One region of the Acrocarpospora sp. B8E8 genome, then DNA from elsewhere that is predicted to be linked to it. Evidence: predicted binding sites of a transcription regulator. Region 1 holds the regulator's gene; the other holds the start of a gene.

What was found. The regulator HrcA, encoded in region 1, represses chaperone genes, less so after heat shock. The targets are predictions, from matches to a motif close to TTGGCACTCTCNNNNNGAGAGTGCCAA.
Region 2: the regulator HrcA is predicted to act here: its motif matches at 1,715-1,741, upstream of groL (chaperonin GroEL).

Annotation. Positions count from the first base shown of each region.
Region 1 covers NZ_JBDPLV010000013.1:183,994-187,402, forward strand. The annotation lists gene ABGB08_RS15630 (DUF3097 domain-containing protein) at 1-284, opposite strand, end outside; gene ABGB08_RS15635 (hypothetical protein) at 295-927, opposite strand; gene hrcA (heat-inducible transcriptional repressor HrcA) at 1,069-2,082, shown strand; gene dnaJ (molecular chaperone DnaJ) at 2,083-3,216, shown strand; gene ABGB08_RS15650 (16S rRNA (uracil(1498)-N(3))-methyltransferase) at 3,241-3,409, shown strand, end outside.
Region 2 covers NZ_JBDPLV010000031.1:51,882-55,290, reverse strand. The annotation lists gene groL (chaperonin GroEL) at 1-1,624, opposite strand, end outside; gene ABGB08_RS27760 (TetR/AcrR family transcriptional regulator) at 1,822-2,400, shown strand; gene ABGB08_RS27755 (GNAT family N-acetyltransferase) at 2,408-3,409, opposite strand, start outside.

The DNA.
Region 1 (3,409 bases):
GCGATCGACCCGGACGCACTGCGCCGCGGGCCTGAGGAGCCGGACGGCCGCACCAGCGTCACCGGCTTGCCGTCCAGCAGGAACGCGGCGGGGGCGAGCGGAAAGAGCCGCCGCCGCCCGTGCCGGTCCTCCAGCGTGACGGCCTCCTTGTCGCAGGCCACCACGGCCCCGCAGAACCCCCCGTCCGCGTCCTCGACGACCAGGTCGAGTTCCGCGGGGATCTGCGGGATCTTGCCCCGCAGTGGCCGTCGCCAGTCTTCGGAGAGCACGTCCCGCTCGTACATGCCGAGAAAACTAGTACATCAACTGCCGCTTGCGGGCGCCGCTGCGCTTGACCAGCACCACGATGGTCACCACCACCGCGAACAGGAACCCGAGGATGGGCAGCGCGAGCATCGCCAAGCCGCCGCCCACGGCCGCGGCGGCCTCCCCGGATGCCAGTTCCTTGCCGACGCCGAACTTGACGCCCTCGCCGACGCAGTTGACCTGGTACTGCCCGGCGGCCGGAACGCCCACCTTGAAGAGCAGCTCCCAATTGTCGCCATTCACCGTCAAATTTTGTGAAACGGTCGGCTGGGTCAGGGTTGGCTTCTGGCTGGGGTCGGCGCCCTGTACCTGGCACTCGACATCGGTGGCCTGGTTGGCGGCGGCCCAGATCGCGGGCTTGTCGGCCGGGTTGAGCTGGACCGTGACGGTCTCCCCGCTGGAGAGGGTCGTCGTCGGCGCGGCGTCGTTGATAGTGGAGAAGATGGATCCGGCGAATCCGGCGATACCCACGACGAGTAAGACCAGGAACAGGACCCAGGAAAGCACGATCCACAGCACCCGGGGCCGGATCGGGGGCCGCGGGGCGGCATACGGGGGCGGCGGAGCGCCGTACTGGCCGTAGTTCTGCTGGCCGTAATTTTGACTGTAGGGAGAACTCATAACACCAAAGTGTGGGGGTTCCCACTTGTGGGACGTTTGCAGTCGACTTGGTCTTCTTGCCCGGCTGCTGTTATCGCACCGTGGAGGCGCTGGCCGTACACTTGGCACTCGGGACAATCGAGTGCCAGGGGAGGTGAGCACGTGGTTGACGACCGGAAGCTGGCGGTGCTACGCGCCATCGTCGAGGACTATGTGTCCACCAACGAGCCGGTGGGCTCCAAGGCGCTGGCCGATCGCCACAACCTGGGTGTCTCGCCCGCCACCATTCGTAACGATATGGCCGCTCTGGAGGAGCAAGGCTACATTCACCAGCCGCACACGAGCGCCGGGCGGGTGCCCACCGACAAGGGTTACCGGCTGTTCGTGGACCGGCTGTCCCAGGTGAAACCGCTGACCGGGGCCGAGCGCCGGGCGATCGAGACGTTCCTGGCCGGCGCCATCGACCTGGACGAGATCGTGACCCGCACCGTGCGGCTGCTGGCGCAGCTCACCAGGCAGGTCGCGGTGGTGCAGTATCCGTCGCTGACCAGATCCACGGTCCGGCATGTGGAGATCGTTCCGCTGGCCGACCGCCGGGTCATGCTGGTGCTGATCACCAACACCGGCCGGGTCGAGCAGCGGGTGGTCGACCTGCCCGACGCGATCGGCGACGATCGGGTGGCCCACCTGCGGGCGGTGCTGAACGCCTCGCTGGACGGCTGCGGCCTGTCCAACGTGCCGGACAGGGTGGCCGACCTGCCCGACCGGCTGTCGGCGGAGGACCGCCCCGTCGCGGTCACGCTGCTGTCGGTGATCCTGGAAACACTGGTCGAGCGGCATGAAGAGAAGATCGTCTTCGCCGGGGCGGCCAACCTCGCGGCGGCCGACTTCAGCGTGGGCCTCCGCGACGTGCTGGAGGCTTTGGAGGAACAGGTCGTGCTGATGCGCCTGCTGGGCGAGACCGGCGACCTGTCCGAGCTGACCGTCCGGATCGGCTCGGAGAATCCGTACACGGGGCTGCGCGGCACATCGTTCGTCGCCGCGGGATACGGTGCGGGCGACAAGGAACTGGCCCGGCTCGGAGTGCTGGGCCCGACGCGAATGGACTATCCGGTGACGATGGGTGCGGTGCGCGCCGTGGCGCGTTATGTCGGCCAGATCCTGGCGGGGTCATAAGTGGCCAAGGACTATTACGCGACCCTCGGGGTGCGCCGGGACGCCAGCCAGGACGAGATCAAGAAAGCCTACCGGCGGCTGGCGCGCGAGCTCCATCCGGACGTCAACCCCGATCCGCAGACGCAGGAGCGGTTCAAGGAGATCACGCAGGCCTACGAGGTCCTGTCGGATCCGCAGAAGCGCCAGATGCACGATCTGGGCGGCGACCCGTTCGGCGGCGGCGGTGGCGCGGGCGCCGGCGGCTTCGGCCAGGGCTTCCCCTTCAGCGACATCATGGACGCCTTTTTCGGTACGGCTTCCGCCTCCCGCGGCCCCCGTTCCCGGGCCCGCCGCGGGCGCAACGCCACCATCCGGGTCGAACTGGACCTGGCCGAGTCGGGCTTCGGCACCACCCGCGAGCTGGTGGTCGACACCGCCGTGCTGTGCGAGGTCTGCCAGGGCTCCGGCGCGGCCGCCGGAACCCATCCCGACACGTGCGACATGTGCCACGGCCGGGGTGAGGTCTCGCAGGTGACACGCTCGTTCCTGGGGCAGGTCATGACCTCGCGGCCGTGCCCCCAGTGCGGCGGGTATGGCAGCGTGATCCGGCATCCGTGCCAGGAGTGCTCGGGCGACGGGCGCGTGCGCACCCGCCGTACGATCAAGGTCAGGATCCCGGCGGGCGTGGAGGACGGCACCCACATCCAGCTGGCCGGGGAAGGCGAGATCGGGCCGGGCGGCGGGCCGCCCGGAGACCTGTTCCTGGAGATCGTCGAGCGGCCGCACGCCATCTTCGAGCGGCGCGGCGACGACCTGCACTGCACGGTGCAGATCCCGATGACCGCCGCCGCCCTGGGCACCTCGCTCAGCATGGAGACCCTGGACGGCACCGAGGAGATCGACGTCCGCCCGGGCACCCAGTCCGGCCAGGTCATCCCGCTGTACGGCCGGGGCGTGCAGCGCCTCAACGAGACCGGCCGCGGCGACCTGCTGATCCACGTCAACGTGGAGACGCCGCTCAAACTCGACGCCCAGCAGGAGGAACTGCTCCGGGAGCTGTCCCGGCTGCGCAACGAGGAACGCCCGCCCGGCAAGTTCACCCCCGGCCAGCAGGGCTTCTTCTCCCGCCTGAAGGACGCGTTCAACGGCCGCTGAAACACGATTGCGGGGGTGATGGTCATGACTGTGCCCGTGTTCCTGCACGACCTGGGCGCCCGCTCGCGCATCCTGCTCGACGGCACGGAAGGGCGCCATGCCGCGTCGGTACGGCGCCTGCGCGCGGGCGAACGCGTCGACCTGACCGACGGCGCGGGCGCCGTGGCCGAATGCGTGGTCGCGGCGGCGCGCA
Region 2 (3,409 bases), on a different contig from region 1:
AGAAGTCCATGTCTCCGCCACCGGGCATGGCGGAAGCGGCCGGGTTCTTCTCGGGCTTCTCGGCGATGACGGCCTCGGTGGTCAGGAAGAGCGCCGCGATGGAGGCGGCGTTCTGCAGGGCGGAGCGGGTGACCTTGGCGGGGTCGATGATGCCGGTGTCGAACATGTTCACGTACTCACCGGTGGCGGCGTTGAGGCCCTCACCGGGGGTGAGGTTGCGGACCTTCTCCACCACGACGCCGCCTTCGAGGCCGGCGTTGACGGCGATCTGCTTGAGGGGCTCCTCGAGCGCCTTCTTGACGATCGCGGCACCGGTGGCCTCGTCGCCGAGGAATTCGAGCTTGTCGAACGCCTTGGCGCCGGCCTGGAGCAGCGCGACGCCGCCGCCGGGGACGATGCCCTCCTCGACGGCCGCCTTGGCGTTGCGGACGGCGTCCTCGATGCGGTGCTTGCGCTCCTTGAGCTCGACCTCGGTGGCCGCGCCCGCCTTGATGACGGCCACGCCGCCGGCGAGCTTGGCGAGGCGCTCCTGAAGCTTCTCGCGGTCGTAGTCGGAGTCGGTACGCTCGATCTCGGCGCGGATCTCGTTGACCCGGCCGGAGATGGCCTCGGCGAGGCCTGCGCCGTCCACGATCGTGGTCTCGTCCTTGGTCACCACGACCTTGCGAGCCCGGCCGAGCAGGTCGAGGGTGGTGTTCTCCAGCTTGAGGCCGACCTCCTCGGCGATGACCTGGCCGCCGGTCAGGATCGCGATGTCGCCCAGCATGGCCTTGCGCCGGTCGCCGAAGCCCGGAGCCTTGACCGCGACCGACCGGAGGACGGCCTTCATCTTGTTGACGATCAAGGTGGACAGGGCCTCCCCCTCGACGTCCTCGGCGATGACCAGCAGCGGCTTGCCGGTTTGTACGACCTTGTCGAGCAAGGGCACCACGTCCCTGTTGGCGAAGACCTTGCCGCTCACGATCAGGACGTACGGATCGTCCAGGACCGCCTCCATGCGCTCGGGGTCGGTCACGAAGTAACCCGAGTTGTAGCCCTTGTCGAAGCGCATCCCCTCGGTGAGCTCGAGCTCCAGCCCGAAGGCGTTGCTCTCCTCGACCGTGATGACGCCTTCCTTGCCGACCTTGTCCATCGCCTCGGCGATCAGCTCGCCGATCTCGGTGTCACCGGCCGAGATGGAGGCGGTGGAGGCGATCTGCTCCTTGGTCTCCACATCCTTGGCCAGCTTGGAGAGCTCCTCGCTGACCCGCTCGACGGCCGCCTCGATGCCCTTCTTCAGGGCCATCGGGTTGGCGCCGGCGGCGACGTTGCGCAGACCCTCACGAACCAGGGCCTGGGCCAGCACGGTGGCGGTGGTGGTGCCGTCACCCGCGACGTCATCGGTCTTCTTGGCGACTTCCTTGACCAGCTCGGCCCCGATCTTCTCCCACGGGTCCTCAAGCTCGATCTCCTTGGCGATGGAGACACCATCGTTGGTGATCGTGGGGGCGCCCCACTTCTTCTCCAGCACGACGTTGCGGCCCTTGGGGCCCAAGGTCACCTTGACGGCGTCGGCGAGCTGGTTCATACCGCGCTCAAGACCGCGCCGGGCTTCCTCGTCGAAAGCGATCATTTTCGAAGTCATTCCTGCTCCTGCTCGTGGTCGGGGTCTCCGGGACGGCGCCCGCGACGGACGGTCCACTGACGGACCTCGCCGTCCCGGCACGCCTTGGGGTTGGCACTCTCCAGGCGCGAGTGCCAGGCGCTCCCCCCGCACTCTACTCACAACTTGCGCGTCACGCATATAGTGCGCGACACGCAATACCAGGTAGGGTTGACCTCATGAACGACGACGCCATGGACCTCCGGGCACGCAACAGCCAGGCCACCCGGGAGGCGATCAGCCATGCCGCGCTGCGCCTGGCCATCGAGCAAGGCCCGCACGGGCTGGCCCTGGTCCGCGTCCATGACATCGCCACGGCCGCGGGAGTCTCACCCCGGACCTACAACAACTACTTCTCCAGCAGGGCGGAGGCGATCTGCGCCTTCCAGGCCGACCAGTCCAGGCGCATGGGGCAGGCGCTGCGCTCCCGCCCCGCCGGCGAGCCACTCGACCAGGCCGTCATCGCGGCCGTGATCGAGCTCTACACCAACCCCGAGCCCGACAGAGCCGGTCTGTCCATGATCATGTCGACGCCCGAACTGGAGGGCGAGGCGCTGAAGGCGTTCAGCATGGCCGAGGGCCCGCTCGCCGAGGCGATCGCGACGCGTACCGGCGCCGAACGCGACCTGTTCCCCGCCGTCATGGCCGCCGCGGTCGCCGGCGCCATCCGCGTCGCGGGGCGGCGCTGGCTCGAGCCAGGCAACCCCGAACCCTTCGCCGCCATCCTGCGCCGCGCCCTGTCCTGCGTCTTTCGGTGACGGAGGGTCAGATGAGCTCGTACTCGACCTGCTCGATGGGGTGGCCGTCACCGAAATCGTGCCCGCGAACCGCACCCGACTCGGTGAAACCGCTCTTGGTGTAGAAGCGGCGTGACTGGGGTGTGTCGCGCAGCGTCCACAGGTGCACCCCGCCGAAGCCGTCCTCGCGCAGCCTGCGCAGGGAGGCGACCATCAGGGCGGCCGCGCTGCCGCTGCCCCACCCGTCCGGGTGGTTGTAGAACCCGAAGATCTCAGCCCATCCCGGCCGCGTCGGCGAGGAGCCGAAGTAGGAGAAGGTCAGCGGCCGCCCCGCTCGCGCGGCGAGCAGGATGGTGTCCTGCCCCTTGGCGAGCACGTCGTGCCACTTCCCGCGCCGGTGCCGTACCGCTTCGGCGAAGAACGCCGGCTCGAAGAACCCGGCGTAGGCCGCCTTCCAGGACTCCGCGTGGATCTCCCCCAGCACCTCCCCATCACCCACGGAAGCGTCAGCAATCGCGAAGCTTTCAACCATAAAGACGGAACGCCGGTTGGCGTAGTCGATCGCCCGGTCCAGGAACCAGTAGCCGTCGCCGATGGCCTCTGAGGCCAGCAGGATGCGTTCGGCGTTCCAGCCGTCGATGACGTAGCGGAAGCCCTCACCCTCCTGGCCGATCAGGCTGTCGGCGGGGATCCGCATGCCCTTGTACCAGACCTGGTTGGTGGCGTAGTTGAACATGGTGCGCACCGGTTCGACGACCAGCGTGCCGGGCTGTTCGGCGCGGATGCGGCGCAGATCGACGAGGAACAGGCTGATGCCCTCGGCTCGTTCGGCCGGGTCCTCGGGCAGCGGCTGGGTGCGGGCCAGCAGCATCAGCAGGTCGGACTGCAAGATGCGACTGGTCCAGTTCTCGTGGCCGGTCACCACGTAGCCGGCGCCGTCGGGCACGGCGGTGGTGCGGATCTCCGGGGTGTTGGAGCCGGCTTCGGGTTCGGTGATGGAGAAAGCCTGCAGCCGCAGTCCGCCGCGGGC